DNA from 3 places in the Pannonibacter anstelovis genome. Region 3 is predicted to be linked to each of the others. Evidence: predicted binding sites of a transcription regulator. Region 3 holds the regulator's gene; each other region holds the start of a gene.
The links. Region 3 encodes PhoB, which activates phosphate uptake and scavenging genes when phosphate is short. Its sites were predicted from a motif close to TGTCATNNANCTGTCAT; they were not measured.
Positions count from the first base shown of each region.

Region 1: the regulator PhoB is predicted to act here: its motif matches at 5,643-5,659, upstream of V6L75_RS14095 (1-acyl-sn-glycerol-3-phosphate acyltransferase).
Region 2: the regulator PhoB is predicted to act here: its motif matches at 5,314-5,330, upstream of V6L75_RS13395 (DUF2794 domain-containing protein).

Region 1 covers NZ_JBAKBF010000008.1:193,300-200,923, reverse strand. The annotation lists gene metW (methionine biosynthesis protein MetW) at 1-483, shown strand, start outside; gene V6L75_RS14115 (class I SAM-dependent methyltransferase) at 487-1,269, opposite strand; gene gloB (hydroxyacylglutathione hydrolase) at 1,405-2,178, shown strand; gene V6L75_RS14105 (cupin domain-containing protein) at 2,182-2,625, shown strand; gene recQ (DNA helicase RecQ) at 2,632-4,518, opposite strand; gene V6L75_RS14095 (1-acyl-sn-glycerol-3-phosphate acyltransferase) at 4,628-5,524, opposite strand; gene V6L75_RS14090 (MAPEG family protein) at 5,689-6,066, opposite strand; gene V6L75_RS14085 (LysR family transcriptional regulator) at 6,133-7,032, opposite strand; gene V6L75_RS14080 (DMT family transporter) at 7,158-7,624, shown strand, end outside.
Region 2 covers NZ_JBAKBF010000008.1:45,826-53,449, forward strand. The annotation lists gene V6L75_RS13380 (ABC transporter permease) at 1-1,563, shown strand, start outside; gene V6L75_RS13385 (Bax inhibitor-1/YccA family protein) at 1,767-2,549, shown strand; gene V6L75_RS13390 (S8 family peptidase) at 2,704-4,740, shown strand; gene V6L75_RS13395 (DUF2794 domain-containing protein) at 4,826-5,254, opposite strand; gene V6L75_RS13400 (GNAT family N-acetyltransferase) at 5,660-6,199, shown strand; gene ppa (inorganic diphosphatase) at 6,329-6,865, shown strand; gene V6L75_RS13410 (metallopeptidase family protein) at 6,923-7,363, opposite strand; gene V6L75_RS13415 (hypothetical protein) at 7,390-7,624, opposite strand, start outside.
Region 3 covers NZ_JBAKBF010000002.1:292,428-300,051, reverse strand. The annotation lists gene V6L75_RS04205 (Hsp33 family molecular chaperone) at 1-758, opposite strand, end outside; gene argF (ornithine carbamoyltransferase) at 770-1,693, opposite strand; gene V6L75_RS04195 (aspartate aminotransferase family protein) at 1,696-2,898, opposite strand; gene V6L75_RS04190 (GcrA family cell cycle regulator) at 3,323-3,895, shown strand; gene phoB (phosphate regulon transcriptional regulator PhoB) at 4,097-4,795, opposite strand; gene phoU (phosphate signaling complex protein PhoU) at 4,833-5,543, opposite strand; gene pstB (phosphate ABC transporter ATP-binding protein PstB) at 5,583-6,380, opposite strand; gene pstA (phosphate ABC transporter permease PstA) at 6,395-7,624, opposite strand, start outside.

The DNA of each region.
Region 1 (7,624 bases), on a different contig from region 3:
GACGGGCGCGGCATGGAGCTGTCGCAGGGCGGGGTCAACAAGGCCGTGGCACGCGGGCTTTCCGTGGTGCAGGGCGATGCCGACACGGATCTTGCCGACTATCCGGACAATGCCTTTGATGTGGTGATCCTCAGCCAGACACTGCAGGCCACCCGCGATCCGAAGGGCGTGATGGAGCAGCTGCTGCGCATCGGCGGGCAGGTGATCGTCTCGATCCCGAATTTCGCCTATTGGCGCAACCGCATGCAGCTTCTGCTGCGCGGACGGATGCCGGTGACCAAATATCTGTCCTACCAGTGGTATGACACGCCCAATATCCATTTCTGTTCCATCCGCGATTTTGTCGCTCTGGTGGACGAGATGGATGCAACGGTGGTCAAGGCCGTGGCGCTCAACGGGCAAGGGTCGCGCATCAGCTTCAATGCGCCCTGGTGGCTGTGGAATCTGGCGGGCGAGCAGGCGGTGTTCCTGCTGCGCCGCTAACCTTCACCGGCGGCGCGGGCCTGGTTTGTCCCGCCGGTGCGGGTTGAGGCCGGGGGTAACGCCGGCCTCCGGCACGAAGACGGGCCTGAGAACCCTCAGCACGCTGCGCTTGCCGCCATCGGCCTGAGCGGGCTTGTAGAGCCGCTTCTGCGCCTCGATCACCAGCAGTCCGGCAAAGGCCGGCCAGAGGGCGCGGCCCACGGTTTCCCAGGTGCGGGCCGAGCGCAGGATAACCTTCGACTTCACCGGCGGGATATAGAGCGTTTCCTCCTTCGAGATCACGTCGAACTGGCAGCTCTGCAGCAGCGCCTGGATCTGGCTCTTGGAGAATGGGCGGCCATAACCGAAGGGCGAGGTTTCCGCCCGTGCCCAGACGCCGCGCCTGTTTGGCACGATGACGATCAGCTTGCCGCCGGGCACGAGCACGCGCCAGGCCTCTCGCAGCAGGGCGGCAGGGTCTCCCGCCATATCCAGCGCATGAACCATGATGGCGCGCTGAAAGAAGCTGTCGCAGAAAGGCAGCTGGTCTGCTTCCACCAGAACCGAGGCATTGGCCCGCTCGCGTGGCCAGTGCACGACACCCTGCGCCGCAGGCATGGCCGCAACACAGCGCTCTGCTTCATCCATGTAGGGGCGCAGGAACGGGCCCGCATAGCCGATGCCGAGCAGGCTTTCCCCTCTGGCGCTGGGCCAGAGTGAGCGCACCCGTGCCCCTATCAGGCTGCGCAGAAGGCGGCCGAGCGGCAGGTCATAAAAGGTTCTGAGATCGCCGACGTCGAGATACATGGCCTGCCCGGTTCAATTCGGCGCGATTGAACCTTGCCTTGCCGCAAGACGCAAGACCTGATGACCGGAACAGGCTTGCTCCGCAATGCGGCATTTGCGACTGTGCGGGCCGGATTCATCAACGGGAGAGACAGAATGGCGCGGCTTCAGATCAGGCAGTTTCCCTGCCTGTCCGACAATTACGGTGTGCTGGCACGTGATCCGGAGAGCGGATCGGTGATTGCCATCGATGTGCCGGATGCCGCGCCCTATCTGGCGGAACTGGCCGAAACCGGCTGGCGTCTCACCCATATTCTCATCACCCACCATCACTGGGATCACGTGCAGGGACTGGTGCCCCTGAAGGAAGCCACGGGCGCTCGGGTGATCGGCCCGGGCCTGTCGCGGGACAAGATTTCAGGCCTCGATGAAGTGGTGGAAGATGGCGACATCTTCCACATTGCCGAGCTGAAGGTGGAGGCCATCTCGACGCCCGGTCATACGCTCGACCAGATTTCCTGGTGGTTCGAGCAGGCGGGCGTCATTCATACGGGTGACACCCTGTTCTCGCTGGGATGCGGGCGTGTCTTCGAGGGGGACATGGAAATGATGTGGGCCTCGCTCGACAAGCTGAACCGCCGCCTGCCGGACGATGCGGTTGTCTACTGCGGCCACGAGTATACTCTGTCCAATGCCCGTTTCGCGCTGAGTGTTGATCCGGATAACGCTGCGCTCAAGGAAAGGGTAGCAGAGGTGGAGCGGCTGCGGGCGGAGCATATGGCCACCCTGCCAACCACGATGGGGCGGGAGCGGGCCACCAATCCGTTCCTGCGGGCGGGTGATCCGGCGCTTGCCGCAGCCCTCGGCATGGCAGGGGCCAGCCCTGCCGAAGTCTTCGCAGAACTGCGGGGACGCAAGGACAGGTTCTGAGCCATGAGACCGCTGACCGGATTCACCGCCGCCGAAATCATCGAAACGCTGGGCATGCAGCCGCATCCAGAGGGCGGCTACTACGCCGAGACCTTCCGCGATCCGGTCTGCGATGCATCGGGCCGTGCGGCCTCGACGGCGATCTACTTCCTGCTGCCGGAGGGCGTTCTGTCGCGCTGGCACAAGGTGGATGCGGTGGAGGTGTGGCACTGGTACGGCGGCGCGCCGCTGGAGCTCTTGATCAGTGACGCAGAAGGGCCGGTTGAGCTTGTGACCCTTGGGTCCGATCTGGCCGCCGGACAGCGCCCGCAGGCGGTGGTGCCGCGCCAGGCCTGGCAGCAGGCCCAAAGCCTCGGCGATTTCACGCTTGTGGGCTGCACGGTTGCCCCCGGCTTCACCTTTGACGGCTTCGAAATGGCCCCGGAAGGCTGGCAGCCGAAGGGGTGAAGCGCCTCACACGCCCGCTTCAAAGGCCTCGACCAGATCGATGATCTGCGATCCGTAGCGGTCGAGCTTCGACTGGCCGACGCCGGAGACAGCGAGCAGGGCGTGGGAGGTCACGGGCCGGGCGATGGCGATACCGGCAAGCGTTGCATCCGGGAACACCACATAGGGCGGCACTTCGTTTTCCCGGGCTATCTGGGTGCGCAGGCGGCGCAGGCGCTCGAACAGCAGCCGGTCTTCCGGATCAAGATCATCTGCAAGGCTGGCCGACCGCTCTCCGCGCGAAGCCTTGAGGCTGGCGGCGGCGCGGTCACGGCGCAGCAGCACCTTGCGCTCGTTGCGGAACACGGCGCGGCATTCGTCCGTCAGCACCAGCGCGCCGTAGTTGGCATGATCGACACCAACAAGGCCCATGGCAACAAGCTGGCGTGCCACCGACTGCCAGGTCTTGGGCGAAAGCTCCTTGCCGATGCCATAGACCGACAGCTTGTCGTGGCCGAAGCGGGCGATCTTGTCGTTTTCCTTGCCCAGAAGCACGTCGATCACATGGCCCGCGCCAAAGCGCTGGCCGGTGCGGTAGATGGCTGAGAGGAATTTGGCGGCAGCTTCCGTTCCGTCCCAGGTTTCCACCGGAGACAGGCAGGTGTCGCAGTTGCCGCAAGGCTTGGGATAGGTCTCGCCGAAATGAGCCAGCAGCGCCTGACGGCGGCATCCGGCAGTCTCGCAGATGCCGACAAGGGCGTTGAGCTTGGCGGTTTCCGCCCGCTTCACCTCTTCCGGCGCTTCGCCTTCGGCAATCATGCGGCGGCGCTGCACCATGTCGGCCATGCCATAGGCCATCCAGGCCTCGGCCGGTGCGCCATCGCGGCCCGCACGGCCGGTTTCCTGATAGTAGGCTTCGACGGAAGACGGCAGATCGAGGTGGGCGACGAAACGCACGTCCGGCTTGTCGATGCCCATGCCGAAAGCGACAGTCGCCACCAGAACGAGGTTTTCCTCCAGCAGGAAGGCGTCCTGATTGGCCTCTCGGATTTCCCGGTCGAGCCCCGCGTGATAGGGCAGGGCGCGGATGCCCTTTTCGTTCAGCCAGCCTGCGATATCTTCCACCTTGGCGCGGGACAGGCAGTAGACGATGCCGCTCTCGCCCTTGTGGCGCTTGAGGAAATCAAGAAGCTGCTGGCGCTGGTTCACCCGCTCGACAATCTCGTAGCGGATGTTGGGCCGGTCGAAGGAGGTGGTGAAGACCTGCGCCGTCTCCAGCTTCAACCGGACGCGGATGTCCTCCTGCGTATGCGGATCGGCCGTGGCGGTCAGTGCCACACGCGGCACGCCGGGATAGCGTTCCGCAAGGCTTGCGAGCTGCAGATATTCGGGCCGGAAATCATGCCCCCACTGGCTGACGCAATGGGCCTCGTCGATGGCAAAGAGCGAGATGGCCGCCCCATCCAGCAAGCGGGAGAAACCGGCCGTCGCCACCCGTTCGGGCGTCACATAGAGAAAATCCAGCGTGCCGTTGCGCAGATCTGCGGCAATGCGCGCCTGCTCTTCCGCAGGAACGGAGGAATTGAGCGCGGCAGCGCGCACGCCCGCACCCGTCAGCGCACCCACCTGGTCCTTCATCAGTGCAATCAGCGGCGAGATCACCACACCCGTTCCGGGGCGGCAAAGAGCGGGGATCTGGAAGCACATGGATTTGCCTGCGCCCGTGGGGAACAGCACCACCGCATCGCCCCCGGCGATCAGCGTGTCCACCACCTCGCGCTGGCGTCCGCGGAAACTGGGATAGCCGAACACATCTGCCAGAACCTGCGCAGGATCCTTCGCTGCGGGCGTGGCAGTGCCCTCAGGCGGTGCTGTATACTCTGTCCCGGCGAGACGAGGCTGTGCTTGCGGCATGAACAGGTGATTCCTTCGTCGCCGCACCATCCCCTATTCGCCCGCCCCGGGCAATGACAGCCTGTGGATGACCTGTGCAAGACCGCGAGTTTTTGCAGCGGGAGGGGCTTCAGAGGCCAAACCGCGCATCCGGATCCTGCGCCAGGATTTCGGCGCAGTGGATGCGGAGCTGGTTGGTGACTTCGGCAAGGTCGCCGTCCAGCTGGCCGGGTGCCAGTGGCTCGCCCACGTGGAAGCGGAAGTGGGCGTGCTTCTTGTTCAGAAGCTCGTTGAAGACGGTCATGTCGCGCAGTTCGATCGAGACCTTTGCGAGGAAATAGAACAGGCGGGAGTTGCGCGCGCCCATGTGGATCGGGACGACCGGCACTTGATGGCGGCGGGCAAGAGCCAGTGCCGAGGTCATCCATGGCCGCTCGGTCAGCCTGCCCTCGTTCATGTAGGCAAGGCGGCCCGACGGGAACAGCACCACGGCGCGGTTGCGTTCAAAGGCTGAAGCCGCGTTTCGAAGGGTCTCGCGTGTTTTCTCACGGGTCTTGAAGTCGGCCCGCCATTCCACCGGCACGATCATGTCGGCCAGGCGCGGATTGACCCGTACCGCATCCCGGTTGGCGAAGATGGAAATGTCCCGGCGCCGGTTCTTCACCGCATCATAAAGTGCGACACCGTCGGCTATTCCTGTCGGGTGGTTCGATACGAGGATGCAGGGGCCTTTTGCCGGGATGCGCTCCAAGCCCTTCACGGTCAGCTTCAGCTGCAACAGACTGGACAGGTGTGCGAAGACTTCTTCCGCAGGAAGGTTGGAAATGGCGTCGGCCATCTCCAGCGCATCGAAATAGCGCAGCATGCGGTAGGCTATGGGCCGGAACAGCGGCCACCAGGGAGCAGCCATCACGTGCTTGCCGCGTTCGGCGATCAGCACATCCACAATATGGCGCGACGGATCTTCCGCCTCTCCCGTGTGGCTCTGTGTCAGAAGGGCCGAATCAGGATGCTGGAAACGCGGCACGTGCACAATCCTCAAGACGGGCGAAAACAGCCCATTGACAGCCTGATGGTTACAGATCCAGACGGCAACCTGCAATGGCCATGAGCGGTCAGCCTTGCAGAGCCTTGTGACGGTAGTCTGTCACAAAACAGGCATTTTTGTCGCAGCCGGCCCTGGTCCTCCAATCAGCTCCAGACGGGACTGGTGAAAATCGCAACCGCACAGCCTGTTGCTGCAATCCAAACCAGCGACCGCAGGGTGGCCTTGTCCGCCCAGTAGCAGAGTATGTAAAGACCGCGCAGTCCGATGAAGGCGGCGGCCAGGACATCGATCCAGAACGGGTCGCCGCCCTGCTGAAAAGCCACGAGCACGGCGGCGGCAAACAGCGGAAAGGCCTCGAAGCCATTGGCTTGTGCCCCTTGCGCACGTGCCCTGAAGCCCTCGGCCCAGAAGGCCGGATCGCGCGGGCGGGCGTTGCTGAAGTCTCTGGTGAGTTTGGCGGGGACCACCGACAGGATGGGCAGGAAGGCGGCAACGAGCACGCACCAGATTGCAACTGGCATGGTGATGATCCTTTTGGGTGGTTGCTTAAGTTTGCATGTGGAGAGGTAACGTTTTGTGCTGCCCGGTCAATCTCTCAATGTGCCACGCAGTACATCGGCGATGAAACCGGCAAAGGCCCTGACCTTTGCCGGCACGTGGCGGCGCGAGGGGTAGACGGCGTTGATCGTCACCTCGCTCATATCCCATTCCGGCAGCAGCCGGACAAGCGTTCCCGCTGCCAGATCCGTTGCCACATAGGCCTGCGGAATGAGGCTGAGGCCAAAGCTTGCGCGCAGGGCATCCATGACGGCAAGGCTTGAAGAGACCTTGTAGCGCCCGCTCACCCGCTGCCGGTGCTCCTTGCCATTGCGGAAGAAGGTCCATTCGTCCGCGTGGCCGGACAAGGTGAAGCGGATGCACTCATGCCGGGCAAGATCTGCTGGCTCTTGAGGCGTGCCGGCGCGTGCCAGATAGGCAGGCGACGCGCAGAGAGCGTGTTTCAGCGTGCCGAGCTTCTTGACGATCAGGTCCCGGTCCTCATCCCGGCGTCCGCCGCGCAGGGCCATGTCGAAACCGTCCCGGACAAGGTCCACGCGCCGGTCGTCGAGATCAAGGTCGAGGGAGACCGCCGGATAGCGCGCCAGAAACTCAGGGATACGGCTGGTGATAAGGACAAGGCTGGACGTCATGGGTGCGCTCACTCGCAACAGCCCGGAAGGCTCTGAGCTGAGGTTGCCAACAGACTGCTGCGCCTCTTCCAGATCGTCCAGAACCCGGCGGATCTGGTCGAGATAAAGCGTGCCCGCTTCCGTCAGACTGAGGCGGCGGGTGGTGCGGTGAAAGAGCCTGGCGCCAAGATCGCTCTCCAGCTCTGAAATGGCCTTGCTGACGGCGGCCGGAGACAGGCTGTGGCTGCGGGCTGCAGCGGCAAAGCTGCCGAGCGTGGCGATGCTGCGAAACAGGCGGAGCCGGAGAATGCCGTCCATCAATTGTTCACTTCACGTTACGGATGAGTGTCTCAAGTTGCGTATTATCATCTTTTGCCTCGTGAATTATCACTGATCTCCAGCGGCAGCCACCTGAGGCCGGGCCGCATTGCACTGGATCTGACATGAATTCCCGCCTGAACGCCCATATGACGCTGCTCCTCACCGCGCTTGCACCTGCCATCTGGGGCAGCAGCTACATCGTCATCACCGAGATGCTGCCGCCGGACCGGCCACTGACGCTGGCGCTCCTCAGGGCACTGCCTGCAGCTCTTCTTCTGCTGCTGATCGTCCGCCAGCTGCCGCGCGGGCGCTGGATCTTCCGGGTGCTGGTGCTGGGGGCGCTCAACTTCTCCATCTTCTGGACCTTGATGAATGTGGGGGCCTACCGCCTGCCGGGCGGTGTGGCGGCGACACTGGGGGCAATGCAGCCGCTTATCGTGCTGGTGCTGGCGCGCTTCCTGCTCAACGGGCGGCTGACCTGGCTGGCCGTTCTGGCGGGTGTTGCCGGTGTCATCGGCGTCGGCATGCTGATGCTGAAGCCCACGGCGGCGCTTGATCCCATCGGCCTTCTGGCAGCAGGGGCCGGTGC
Region 2 (7,624 bases), on a different contig from region 3:
CTTGTGGCAGGTGCCATCATCCCCTTCGCGGCAGCCGGGGCCATTTCCGGCCTTCTGCCTGTGCAGCTGGCGGTATCCGTCTACCCTGCAGAGCTTGGCCTCGGCCTGCTTTATGGCATGCTGACGGCGCTGGCCTTTGCCATCTGGCCGCTGGGCCGCGCACATGACGTGCCGCCCACCGCTCTGTTCCGCGATCAGGTGACGGGCGCCAAGGTCTGGCCGCGCAAGCGCTATCTGGCGGCAACGCTGATCGCCGCCTTGTCGCTGGCTGCAATCGCCATCTTCCTTGCCGAAGACCGGCGCATTGCTTCCATCTATGTGGTTGCCTCCGCTGCCTCCTTCCTGCTGCTGGGCGGGGTTGCGCGGCTGCTGATGCTGGCTGCACGCAAGGCGCCGCAGGTGCGCTCCACCGGCCTCAGGCTCGCCATAGCCAACATCCACCGGCCCGGCGCGCTTACCTCCTCGGTGGTGCTGTCGCTTGGCCTTGGCCTCACCCTGCTGGTGTCGCTCGCCCTCATTGATGGCAACCTGCGCCGGGAGCTGACGGCAACGATTGCGGAAAAGGCGCCGAGCTTCTTCTTCATCGACATCCAGAGCACCGAGCGCGACGCCTTCGCCACCTTGCTGAAGCAGGAGGCCGGGGATGCGAAGATCCAGAGCGTGCCGATGCTGCGCGGGCGCCTCGTCAGCCTCAAGGACGTGCCAGTGAACCAGATCACCCCGCCGGCCAGCGCCGCCTGGGTGCTGCGCGGCGACCGGGGCATCACCTATCAGGACAGCCTGCCGGCCAATTCCACACTGATGAAGGGGGAATGGTGGCCCGAAGGCTACAGCGGAGAACCGTTGGTCTCCTTCGATGATGAACTGGCCACCGAACTGGGTCTTGCGGTCGGCGACCGGATCACCGTCAACGTGCTGGGCCGGGAGATCACCGCCAAGATCGCCAACACCCGCAAGGTGGAATGGGAGTCGCTTGCCATCAATTTCGTGATGGTCTTCTCCTCCAACACCTTCGCCGGCGCCCCGCATGCCTTCCTGATGACCGTGACCTGGGACCCGGATGTGCCGGCAGAGCGCGAGCTTGGCCTTTTGAAGACCGTCTCCTCCGCCTTCCCAACAGTCACGGCCATCCGCGTGAAGGATGCCCTGGCGCAGGTGAACGATCTCGTCGCCCAGCTTGCCGTCGCCATACGTGCGGCATCTGCCATCACGCTCATTTCCAGCATTCTGGTACTGGCCGGAGCGCTGGCGGCCGGAAACCGCAGCCGCATCTATGACGCGGTGATCCTGAAGACGCTTGGCGCCACCCGCGCCCGGCTGACCGGCGCCTATGCGATGGAATATGCGATGCTCGGCCTCGACACGGCTGTGTTTGCGGTACTGGCCGGGTCCGTGGCCGCGTGGTTCGTCATCACGCAGGTAATGAACGGGTCCTTCACGCTGCTGCCCGGCACAGCCATCACCGCGGCGCTTGCTGCGCTGGTGCTGACCGTCGGCTTCGGCCTTATCGGCACCTGGCGCGTTCTGGGCAAGAAACCTGCCCCCGTGCTGCGCAATCTCTAACCGCAACGAACGGCCTCAGGCGCTTCGTCAGCCCCCGGAGGCCGCAGATGGAGATTTTGTAATCTTCGCCAGCCCGGTTTTTTGGTCATTTGCCCTTGTGCAGGTACCAAACGCCGCCCATATTCTTCTGCAAACGGACTTGCTCCGTCGAGGCGGTTTGGGAGTGTCCCTCCCGCGTAACCTAATGAAGGGGAAACACTATTATGTCGACGTTCGACCGGAAAAATGAAGCACCGTACGCGGTCGCCGGCCGCTACGCCGATGCCGGCATTGACCAGGGCCTGCGCTCTTACATGCTGGGCGTCTACAACTACATGACCATCGGTCTTGCCATCACTGGCTTCATCGCTCTGGGCCTTGCCCAGTTCGCGACGACCACTGATCCGGCAGCTGCTGCTGCCGTTCTCGGCAACGGCACGATGCTCTCGCAGCTTGGCTATGCGCTCTATGCCTCGCCGCTGAAGTGGCTGATCATGCTGGCTCCGATTGGCATGGTGTTCTTCCTCTCCATGCGCATCCAGTCCATGAGCGCCTCGACCGCACAGGTCAGCTTCTGGGTCTATGCCGCGCTCATGGGTGCGTCCCTGTCCTCGATCTTCCTCGTCTACACGGGCGGGTCGATCGCACGCGTGTTCTTCATCACCGCCGCTTCCTTCGGTGCGCTGAGCCTCTACGGCTACACCACCAAGAAGGACCTGTCGGGCTGGGGCTCGTTCCTGATGATGGGCCTGATCGGCATCATCATTGCCTCGGTGGTCAACATCTTCCTGGCGTCTTCCGCCCTGCAGTTCGCTGTCTCGGTGATCGGCGTGCTGGTGTTCGCAGGCCTCACCGCCTATGACACCCAGCAGATCAAGGAAATGTACTACGAAGGCGACACCGGCGAAGTGGCCACCAAGAAGTCGATCATGGGCGCCCTGCGTCTCTACCTCGACTTCATCAACCTCTTCGTCATGCTGCTGCAGCTGTTCGGCAACCGCGAATAATCGCGGCACACAGCAGCAAAGTTCAAGGGCGCGGATCACCTCCGCGCCCTTTTTATCTTCAAGCCCACCCGGAAAGTGCCATCACCGGGCATTGATTGCACCGCCTGCTGCCCTGGTGAATACAAAGGCAGTTCAAGTGGTTTTCAGGGCTGATATGCGTACACATTCATATTTTCTGCGCTCCGCACTGCTCGGTGCGACAGCAGCGTCCACCCTCTTCCTGGGCCTTGCGGCAACACAGGCAGCGCCGCTTGTGCCAGTCAACGAGTATGAAGCGCAGTGGGGTCTGCTGATGACCGGCGCGCCAATTGCCCATTCCCGTGGTTATACCGGAGCCGGTGTGACGGTTGGTGTCATGGATACCGGCATCCTCGCCAGCCATCCCGACCTGATCGCCAATCTCAGCGCCCTCAACTACAACGGCTCTGAGGAGATGGCGACCTTCACGGACGCCGATGGCCACGGCACCCACGTGGCGGGCATCATCGGAGCATCCGCCAACGGCATTGGCATGATGGGTGTGGCTCCAGACGTGAAGCTCGCAAATCTTGCGATCATGGATGAGGACGGCGACATCCTGGTCAACTATGCAGCTTCGGTGCTCGAGTATGGCCTCGAAAATGGTATTCGCATCTTCAATAATTCCTGGGGCAGCTACGTCTACGAACCTTCCGGCAATCTGGCTCAAGACAGAGCCAAATTCGAAGAATACAGGTCGGAACTTTTGTTTGCGGCACGTGAAGCTGCCAGCCAAGGCGCCGTTCTGGTGTGGGCGACAGGCAATGAACGTTCGCCGGATGCGGGCGTCGAGGCGTCCCTGCCCTACCTTTACCCGGAACTGACACCGAACTGGATTGCCGTGACCTCGGTAGGCCGCGATGGCAAAACTGCTGCCTATGCCAACCAGTGCGGCGTCACGATGATGTGGTGCCTGGCAGCACCGGGTGGCGACGATGACGAGAACACCGGCGGCATCTACTCCACGGCCAACACCGGCGGCTATGTGCGCTTCTCCGGGACCTCGATGGCCGCCCCGCACGTCACCGGTGCGCTGGCCATCGCCCAGCAGATGTACCCCAATGCCACCCCGGAGCAGCTGGCACGCCTTGTACTGGTGACCGCCTCGGACATCGGCGCCGCCGGCATCGACAGCCGGTATGGCTGGGGTCTGCTCAACCTCGACCGATTGACAAGCAATCGCCACATCACAAAGACCGCCGTCTTCTCTCGGACATCTCAGGTCCAGCAGCAGGCCTTCAACACGGTTATGGGCATCACGGAGCAGCGCGCCAGCGCCCTGCTTGACCCGTCTGGACCGGCGGTGGCCGTATCCACCAATGGCACTGCGCCCAACGAGGCGAGCCGGCGGTTCTGGATGCAGTCTCTTGCCGGCCTCAACCTGATGGATGGCACAGCTTCCGCGCCCGCAGCCACCAGCCGCAGCGCGGGCCTGCTGATCGGTGGTGAATTCATCGCCACCGAAAATCTGCGCCTCGGCGCGGCCGGCGGCTTCAGCCTTTCCTCCATGCACAGCGCGGACGATCGTGTACGCATAGGCGGGCAGCATGCGCTGCTCTACGGCGGCTACACCTATGACCGGTATTTCCTGGAAGCAGCCACCAGCTTCTCGCGGTTCGAGAGCACCACGAACCGCAACAACATCATCGAGCCGGGCACAAGCGTGCCAGTAAACGGTGAAACACGGACGCATGATTTCGGCCTCTCGGCCTCAGCCCGCATTGGCATGACCTTCGAAACCGAAGGTTTGCTGGCGCGGCCCTATGTGCACGGCCGCGTCCGCCATCAGTGGCTGGGCTCCGGCAACGAAACGGGGGCCGATGTGTTCAACGTCAGCCTGCGCAACACCACCTCAACGGGCTCGGAAACCGGCGTTGGCCTGCGTCTGTCGGCCACGCCCATCGCACTGGGCAGCTACAGCGTGACCCCGACGATGGACATCGCCTATGCCCGCGCCTTGGGGCCGGTTTCCGCCAGCCGTCAGGTTCAGGTGCTGGGAACATCTGTCCAGGTTGCGGCACCTGATCTTGGCCGTGACATCGGACGGCTCAACCTTGGTGTTGCCGCCACCAATGCCAGCCAGAAGCTGACCGGCAAGCTGACCTATGGCGGTGAACTGCGCCGCAACGCCCAGTCCCATTCGGTCAACGCCGAACTGAGCCTGCGCTTCTGAGACTTAAAGAAAAGCTGGAAGAAAGGCCTCAGGACGAGACCGTCCTGAGGCCTTTCTGCGTTGCAGGAATACGCTCTGCCTGGGCTCAGGCATCCACCAGCCGCAGATGGCGCTTCTTTTCAAAAACCTTGAGAACAGATGCCAGCTCATGCCCGCGCTTGAGCACCATGCCGCCCGTCGCCACCACGCTGTAGGCGCCCTGGCGGCGGGCAAGCTTCGGGTCCTTCTCGATCCGGTAAAGCGGCATTTCGCTGCTGCGGCGGAAGACGGAGAAGACGGCCCGGTCCTTCATCAGGTCGATGGCATAGTCCCGCCATTCTCCATCCGCGACCATCCGGCCATAAATGCGCAGGATCTGGTCGAGCTCTCTACGGTCAAAGGCAACGACGGGTTTTGCCGGGGTCTGCGGAACGGTGGACTGGGCACTGGAACCGGGCGGACTGTCCGGCCGGACGGGCACCTCCAGAGGAAAGCCTTGCGGCTGTCCGGCTGCATCACCTTCGCTCTCGCTCATGCCACCTCCCGTCAACCTTGCTGCGGAATCAAACCTGCTGATGCCTGCCGGCGAGGATATGTCATTGAGTTGTCATGATGCCCCTTGCGGGGCGCACTGGCAAGCCTGCGTGTCGCAGGGATTCAAGGCCGCAGGAAAGCTGAAAAGATACCTTGCTTTTGCCTCAATTGAGCCCTTCACACGCCACGTTGGCCCACCATCTTATGATCATACCCGTTCGGCCTGAACGGTTCTGGTTCCGGTACGCATTAGCCCCCCAGCCCCCCCGGAACGGAGCTGATCAGGTTCAGTGCTGAAGTACATTCGAACGGGCACCTGAAGGGCCAGCACTCGTGCTGGCCCTTTTCATTTGCCGTTGCGGCAGATCAACCGGTCTCCCTTCATTGTCCGCTTCCCGTTCGCCTCATGCCCGGCTATCATCTGCCGATGACGACGAGCCTCGTGGAACTGCGCCCCGCAAGACATGATGACACGGCTAGCCTTGCTGCCGTGCATGCCGAAGCTTGGCGCCTTGCCTACCGGGGCATGCTCGACGGGCTGGACCTGGAGCGCTTTGTCGCCCGCCGCAGCCGCGGCTGGTGGCATGACGCCATCGACAAGGGCGTCGAGATCGAGGTGCTGGAAGTGGCCGGCGAAGTAGCTGGCTATGCCAGCTATGGCCCCTGCCGCATGCGGGGCACCGGCTGCGCCGGAGAGCTCTACGAGCTCTATCTCAAGCCGGAGTATCAGGGCCTCGGCTTTGGCCGCAGATTGTTTGCCAGCGTCAGAACCTGCCTTGAGCGGCGCGGTCTCAAGGGCCTTGCGGTGCGCGTCCTGACGGACAATGAACCGGCCTGCGGCTTCTATGCCGCCCTTGGCGGTGTGCTGACCGGCCGCTCCTGGCACCAGACGGGGGGCAAGCGGCTGGAGCTTTCGATCTATTGCTGGCATGAAACGGACCGCTGATCCGGGAGACCGGTTTGCCTTTGCCTGCAACGACGAAAAGCCCGGATTTCAACGCAGTATCACACTTGCCCCTTGCTTCGCGGCGCGGTCCCTGCAATAGACCTGCGCAGCAACTCAAGGAGCAAGCTCATGCGTATTGATGCGGTGCCGATCGGCAAGAACCCGCCGGAAGACATCAACGTCATCATCGAAGTTCCGGTCGGCGGCGAGCCGATCAAGTACGAGATGGACAAGGCAGCAGGTGCCATGTACGTGGACCGCTTCCTCTATACCCCGATGCGCTATCCGGGGAACTATGGCTTCGTGCCCCACACCCTGTGCGGCGATGGCGACCCCATCGACGTCGTGGTCATCAACCAGCGCCCGATCATCCCCGGCGCCATCATGAGCTGCCGTCCGATCGGCGTGCTGATGATGGAAGACGAGAGCGGCCAGGATGAGAAGATCATTGCCGTTCCCAGCACCAAGCTGACCCGCCGCTATGAAAACGTGAAGTCGGTCGACGATCTGCCGGCGATCACCATGGAACAGGTGAAGCACTTCTTCGAGCACTACAAGGATCTGGAGCCCGGCAAGTGGGTCAAGGTCACTGGCATCGAAGGCCCGGACAGGGCGCGTCAGCTGATCGTCGAGGCGATCGAGCGCGCCAAGGCCGAGGACAAGTGACACTGTAATGCCGGGTTTCGTGCCCGGTACAGGACAAGTACAACGAGGCCGCGCGGGTCAGCCCGCTGCGGCCTCGATTGCTTCCATATCCTCATCCGACAGGCCGAAGTGATGGCCGATCTCATGCACCAGAACATGGGTCACCACGTCACCCAGCTGCTCTTCATGCTCGGCCCAATAGTCGAGGATCGGGCGCCGGAACAGCCACACATGGTTTGGCTCCTGCCCCGTATGGAGCATGTCTCCGCCCTGTGCGAGGCCCACGCCCTGAAACAGGCCCATCAATTCGAAGGGGTCGTCAAGGCCGACGCTTTCCAGCATCTCCTCATCGGCAAAATCGGCAACCGTGATCACCAAACCCTCGCAAAGCGCCTGAAACTCTTCGGGAAGCTGGGCATAGGCCTGACGCACCATGACCTCGAAGGCGTCCAGCCCCGGGGCCACCATGGCCGCGATGGCTGAAATCTGCGGGTCTGGCGCCCCTGTCCGGTCACTCATCAAATCGCCCTTTGTGAACTTACAGTTCACATCAGATAGGCGCTGACCAGATAGATAACCAGACCAATCGCGAACAGCAGGCCAGCGATGCGGCCGATGCGCGTGCCCCAGACCTCGATCCGGTCGTTCTGGTTCTTGTCGGCGGCGCCAAAGTGACGCTGGGCATGGCTGGCCATGCGGCTGGTGGTGGAGCCAAGGATGGTCTCGCTCTCGGCCTGGACGCGCGACAGGGCCCGTCTGGCCTCGTCTTCCCTGGCTTTT
Region 3 (7,624 bases):
TCCGGATCGGTCAGCTCGTCATCGCGCACGGTGCCGGTGAGGCTGCGGGCCTCGGTCCAGGCATCGTCCTCATCAATGCTGTGCTCTTCAGCCCCTTCCGGCATGTCTCCGGGATGGAGATCGGCCTGACGCATGCGCTCCGGCGCTTCGGGCAGAAACTGCACCAGAATGCCACCGGCAGTCCATTGCTGGCTGGGAGCCTCACCCTCGCGGCGGGTGAAGAGACGGCCAACGGCAAGGCGCACTTCGGTCGGGATCTGTTCGGAACGGGCGAAGTAGCGGCGGGCCACCTCTTCCAGCGAAATGCCGTCCAGCTCCACCAGTCCCTGATAGCGCTGCATATGCTTGCCCTGGTCGATGGTCATCGCCAAATGGCCACGGCCCAGAAGCGCGGCCGCATCGCCATGTTCCCCTGCCCCGCCCGGCGCGAAGGCTTGCGGCTCGAAACGGGCATAGGCGCGGATGGCATCGGGTGAGGAGAAATCCACCACCAGCATGTTCACCGGACCGTCGGTCTGGGTCTGCAGCGTGAAGCGGCCTTCGAACTTCAGCGAAGTGCCGAGCAGCGCCGTCAGCGCGATGGCTTCGCCCAGCAGGCGGGCCACCGGGGCTGGATAAGCGTGCCGGTCAAGGATTTGGTTCAGGATTGGGCCAAGCGCGACGGCGCGCCCGCGCACATCAAGCCCTTCAACGGAGAAGGGCCGGACGGCATCGGTGCCCGCAGGCGTCACGCCATAGGATGCAAGATCAAGTGCCACGTTTTACGTCCTCAAAGGCCGTTGAAGCACCAGGCCAGAATGCCCTTCTGGGCATGCAGCCGGTTTTCGGCCTCGTCAAAGACCACAGAATTGGGTCCGTCCATCACGTCCGACGTCACTTCCTCGCCGCGATGGGCCGGCAGGCAGTGCATGAACAGGGCATCCGCATGGGCTTCCGCCATCAGCCGCTTGTTGACCTGATAAGGGCTCAGCAGGTTGTGACGGGTCGCCTCGTCATCATCCCCCATGGAAACCCAGCAGTCGGTGATGACGCAATCGGTGCCCTTCACGGCGGCGAAGGGATCATCGGTGACGATGATCGAGGCGCCTTCCGCGCGTGCAGCTTCAATGAGCGCGGGCGGCGGGGCCAGTTCCGGCGGCGTCGCGATGCGCAGCTCGAAGTCCATGCGCGGAGCAGCATGCACCCAGGAGGCCAGCACATTGTTGCTGTCGCCGGTCCAGGCCACCGACTTGCCCTTGATGGAGCCGCGATGCTCTTCAAAGGTCATCAGATCGGCCATGATCTGGCACGGATGCGAACGTTTGGTCAGGCCATTGATGACCGGAACGGTGGCATTTTCCGCCAGCTCGGTCAGGTCATCGTGATTGAGGATGCGGATCATGATGGCATCAACGAAGCGGGACAGCACCCGGGCGGTGTCGGCGATGGTCTCGCCCCGGCCCAGCTGCATTTCCGCACCGGTCAGCATCAGCGTTTCACCGCCAAGTTCACGCATGCCCACATCAAAGGAAATACGGGTGCGGGTGGAGGGCTGCTCGAAGATCATCGCCAGCACCTTGCCGGCCAGCGGGCCTTCACCACGGCGGACACCGTTGCGCTCTGCCTTCAGCTTGCGCCCGAGGGCCAGAATTCCGCGCAGTTCCTCACCGTCAAACTGCGTCAGATCGAGGAAATGACGCCCATTCGCAGACATGTTCACACCCCATCCCCTTCCTTGGCCAGACCGGCCTCCACGGCCGCTGCGGCCGCCTCGATGCGGGCCACAGCCTCGCCGATTTCCTCATCCGTGATCGTCAGCGGCGGCAGGATGCGCAGCACGTTGTCGCCGGCAGGAACCGCCAGCAGCCCATTGGCACGCACCTTCGCCAGCACATCCGTATTCGGACAGGCACATTTGATACCAAGCATCAGGCCGCGCCCGCGGACATCCTCAAACACCTTGGGATGAGCGTCGATGACGGCGGCCAGCCGCTGTTTCAGCAGCAAGCCCTTGCGCTGCACTTCTTCCAGGAAGCCGGGCTCCAGAACGACATCCAGCACTGCATTGCCCACAGCCATGGCCAGCGGGTTGCCGCCGAAAGTGGTGCCATGTGTGCCGGGAACCATGCCGGCGGCAGCGGCTTCCGTAGCAAGGCAGGCACCCATGGGGAAACCACCGCCGATACCCTTGGCAACAGCCATCAGGTCCGGCGTGACCCCCGCCCATTCATGGGCAAAGAGCTTGCCCGTACGGCCAACGCCGGTCTGGATCTCGTCGAAGATCAGCAGCAGGCCTTCGGCATCGCAGATCTCGCGCAGCTTGCGCAAGAACTCTGCATCCACCTCGCGCACGCCGCCCTCACCCTGAATAGGCTCGATGCAAAGCGCTGCGGTGGTGGGGCCGATGGCCGCCTTCAGCGCGTCCAGATCGCCGGTCTTGACCTGGTCAAAACCCGGCGCCTTGGGGCCGAAGCCTTCCATATATTTAGCCTGACCGCCCGCCGCGATGGTGGCAATCGTCCGGCCATGGAAAGCGCCTTCAAAGGTGATGATGCCTATCCGCTCCGGGCGGCCATTGACGTAATGATAGCGCCGCGCCGTCTTGATGCAGGCTTCCATTGCCTCAGCGCCGGAGTTGGAAAAGAACACCCGGTCCGCAAAGGTCGCATCCACCAGCCGCTGGCCAAGCTCTTCCTGCCCTGCAACCTTGTAGAGGTTGGAAATGTGCCACAGCTTCTCGGCCTGCGCCTTCAGCGCATTGACGAGATGGGGATGGGAATGACCAAGTGCATTCACCGCGATTCCCGACCCGCAGTCGAGAAAGCGTCGCCCGTCAGCGGTCTCCAGCCAGACGCCTTCTCCGCGGACGAAATCCAGGTCCGCCCGTGCGTATGTGCCGAAAAGTGCCGACGCAGTCATTTCCCTTGCTCCTTCAGGTAGTTAAGCGCGCCTTCCGCATAGGGTTCATGCCAGGGCGTCTACCATCAACGGGTTCTCAAAACGAACTGTGCCGCCCTCACAGGCGGCACACCGAACAAGGACCGTTTATACAACGGTCTTGCCTATGGGTGTCAATGCAAATGGCGCATTTCCGCCATTACCGCAGATGGTAAAAGTCAACCCCGGTTATCTGGGGAAAAGTCGTTTCGTCCCCGGTTCATGTTTGCCCCCAACTTGCCTCGCCTTCGCCGCCCATTGTAGTGTCCAACCAGTCGGATACGACATGTCGTGCTGTAGTTCACCAAATCATACTGGATATGGCCACTAAGGCGCGGATCACGCGTGCCTTAATTCATGGTTAATGCGTAAAATTCTACAGCCGCAAACGTACGGGGTGCGACAGATGAGCTGGACTGACGAACGCGTAGATCTCTTGAAGAAGCTTTGGACGGACGGTCTGAGCGCGAGCCAGATTGCTGCCGAGCTTGGCGGTATCACGCGCAACGCTGTCATCGGCAAGGTGCACCGCCTGGGCCTGTCAGGCCGGGCGAAGACTACTGCACCAGTCGCCAAGCAGCGCCGCCCGCGCAGCGCAACCGCGCCGGTGACGGCCACTGCCGTGCCGCAGCAGACCACGGTGCAGGCAACTTCTACCATCCGCACGCCTTCGGCTGCCACGCCGCAGCTGCGCGGCGCCACTGCGCTGAAAATGGCCCCGCAGGAAGATGTGGCCATCGAAGTTGAAGCCGCACCGCTGGCCGAGCTGGTACCTTTCACGGAGCGCGCGACGATCCTCACCCTCACCGAGCGCACCTGCAAGTGGCCGATCGGTGATCCGTCCTCGCCGGACTTCTATTTCTGCGGACGCCATTCCGAGCCGGGCGTGCCCTACTGCACGCACCATTGCCGTGTTGCCTACCAGCCGGTCAACGACCGCCGCCGCGCCGCGCCGGACAAGAAGGCCCTTCGCGGCTGATTTTCGAGGGGGCCAACCAGCACCCCACCGGCTCCCTCACCCAATCAAGCCTGCCCGTTGCGGCAGGCTTTTTTGCTGCCTGGAAGTCCGGGGTATTTGTTGAGCGGCTTAGAACGCCGGCGCAAAAGTGGCGTGCTTTTCCAAAAGCCAAAAGGCCCGCATGGATGGCGGGCCTTTCCAGACTAATTGCAGCAGAGCGGATCAGCTCGCCACGGCGAACTGGTCGTTGAAGGCATAGCCGGCACCGCGAACGGTGCGGATCGGATCCTTCACCTTGCCCTTGTTGATGGCCTTGCGCAGGCGGCCGACATGAACGTCGACGGTGCGCTCATCCACATAGACATCATGCCCCCACACGCCATCCAGCAGCTGCTCGCGGGAGAAGACCCGGCCGGGAGAGGTCATGAGGAACTCCAGCAGGCGGAACTCGGTCGGCCCCAGGTGGATTTCCTTGCCATTGCGGCGGACGCGGTGGGTTTCCTTGTCGAGCTCCAGGTCACCGGACCTCAGCATGGTGGACACCACTTCCGGCCGGGCCCGGCGCAGGATGGCGCGCACGCGGGCCATCAGCTCAGGGATCGAGAAGGGTTTCACCACGTAGTCATCGGCGCCGGTGGCAAGGCCGCGGATACGCTCCGCCTCCTCACCGCGTGCCGTCAGCATGATGATCGGCAGGCGTTCGGTTTCTGACCGGGCGCGGACACGGCGGCACAGCTCGATGCCGGAAAGTCCCGGCAGCATCCAGTCCAGCAGCAGAAGGTCCGGCTGCGTTTCCCGCAGCCGGATCTCGGCGTCATCTCCCCGGTCACAGGAGTCCACGTCGTAGCCTTCCGCTTCCAGATTGTAGCGCAGCAGAAGGCTAAGTGGCTCTTCGTCTTCAACGATAAGAACCTTGGGCATGGCAATATGCTCCGGACGTCACTTGCAGGCAGGCAGATCAGGCGCCTTCGTTTTCGGCAATACCCATCTCGTCAATCTTCCGGCGGGCTTCCAGCAGCTGGTCCCCTGTCACCATGAAGTAGACATTTTCGGCGATGTTGGTGGCATGGTCACCAATGCGCTCGATGTTCTTGGCACAGAACAGCAGGTGCGCGCACTGGGTGATCTTGCGCGGATCTTCCATCATGTAGGTCAGCAGTTCGCGGAACAGCGAGGTGTAGATCGCATCCACTTCATCGTCGCGCTCGCGCACGGCTTTGGCAGCTTCTGCATCACGGCCCGTGTAGGCGTCCAGCACCGACTTCAGCTGGCCCAGCGCCAGTTCGGACATGTGTTCAACACCGAAGGCCGCCTTCTTGGAATTGAAGACACCGTCGATGGCAATGACACGCTTGGCGATGTTCTTGGCAAGGTCTCCAACGCGCTCCAGATCGTTGGCGATACGGCCAGCGGCCATGATCTCGCGCAGATCCTGCCCCATCGGCTGGCGCAGAGCGACGATGCGGATGAATTTCGCTTCGATCTCCTGCTGCATCTCGTCCAGCTTGGCATCGGCCTGAACCGTGGCCTGTGCCTTGGCCAGATCATGGGTGAGCAGCGCGGTGACTGCATCATTCACCAGCTTCTCCGCCAGACCGCCCATTTCGGCGACCCGGCCGGCCAGGGCGCGCAGTTCCTCGTCATACGAGCTAACGGTATGCTCGGACATGTCGTGTTCCTCTCAAATTCTCGAGCGCAAGATCCAGTATCAGCCAAAACGGCCGGTGATGTAATCCTGCGTGCGCTTGTCCTGCGGGTTGGTGAAGATGTCCTGCGTCGCGCCTTCCTCGACCAGATTGCCGAGATGGAAGAAAGCCGTGCGCTGGGATACACGGGCAGCCTGCTGCATGGAGTGCGTCACGATCACGATGGTGAAGTTGGCACGCAGCTCGTCGATCAGCTCTTCGACCTTGGCAGTTGCGATCGGATCAAGGGCCGAGCAGGGCTCGTCCATGAGGATCACTTCCGGGCTGACGGCGATGGCGCGGGCAATGCAGAGGCGCTGCTGCTGGCCACCGGAAAGACCCGTACCCGGACCATCAAGACGGTCCTTCACTTCGTTCCACAGACCTGCCTTCTGCAGCGAGGCAGAAACCACTTCATCGAGCTCCGCCTTGTTGCGCGTCAGCCCGTGAATGCGCGGGCCGTAGGCCACATTCTCGTAGATCGACTTGGGGAACGGGTTCGGCTTCTGGAACACCATGCCGACCTTGGCGCGCAGCTGCACCGGGTCGACCTTGGGGTCGTAGATGTTCTCACCGTCGATCAGAATGTCACCCTCGACGCGGCAGATGTCGATGGTGTCGTTCATGCGGTTAAGTGTGCGCAGGAAGGTGGACTTTCCGCAGCCCGACGGACCGATGAAGGCGGTCACGGAACGGGGCTGAATCTTGATGTCCACGTCTTTGATGGCGTGCTTGTCGCCATAATAGACCTGAACCTTCTGGGCGACGATCTTGGGTTCTGCGTGGGTCACGCCGTTCTCCACATTTGCGCTGACATTCATCGGTAATCCCTTTCTTACCAGCGGCGCTCGAAGCGGCGGCGCAGGACAATGGCAACCAGGTTCATTACGATCAGGAACACCAGCAGTACGATGATGGCTCCAGAGGCCCGCTCGACGAAAGCCGGATCACCGCGCTGGGTCCAGTTGTAAACCTGCACGGGCAGAGCGGCTGCCGGGTCGAAGAAACCTTCCGGCGGAGCTGCCGGGAAGCTCCGGACGAATGACACCATGCCGATCAGCAGCAGCGGCGCGGTTTCGCCAAGAGCCTGAGCCAGACCGATAATGGTGCCCGTGAGAATGCCCGGAGCTGCAAGAGGCAGGACGTGGTGGAAGATGGACTGCATCTTGGAGGCACCAACGCCCAGCGCGGCATCGCGAATGCTCGGAGGAACAGCACGCAGCGCCGCACGGGTAGCGATGATGATCGTGGGGATCGTCATCAGCGTCAGAACCAGACCGCCAACCAGTGAGGCAGACTGCGGCAACCCGACGAAATTGATGAACACAGCCAGGCCAAGGATACCAAACACGATGGACGGTACCGCAGCGAGGTTGGAGATGTTCACCTCGATCAGATCGGTAAACCAGTTTTTCGGTGCAAACTCCTCGAGATAGATCGAGGCGGCAACACCAATCGGCACGGCCAGCACGAGCACGATCAGCATCATGTAGGTTGAGCCGATGAGTGCAATTCCAAGGCCAGCGGCTTCCGGCCGCAGATCTGATGCATCGGGGCCAAAGAAGAAGTCCCAGTTAAATCCTACGCTCATCAAACCAGAAGCACGCATTTTGTCTGCAAGCTGCAACTGCTCAGGAGAAATGTTGCTGTCCAGCTTTGCGCTTTCCATCGTCACACGGCCCTTGAAATAGCCGTCGACGCGGCCATTGGCAAAAGCCTTGAACGAAATGGTCTGTCCGACGAGCTGCGGGTCTGCAAGCACCATGTTACGCAGCGTGGCGGGCGCCTCCTTCGAGACGAGGTCAAAGATGTCCTTGGCGGACATGCCACCCGTATCGATGCCATCACGCTTGAGTGTCTCCAGCAGAGACTTCTGGATCAGATTGCCGTAGCCAACCGTGCTGACCTTCTTCAGGTCTTCAAGATCCCTGTTGCCGGCCTTGTCGAGAACAGAAGCATCCAGCGTCACGTCAATCGTCACGAATGTCTGCCTGAACGCAGCAAGACCGCTGGCCAGAACTGAAGAAAGCAGGATGACGAGGGACAACAGGCCAATTATGACGGC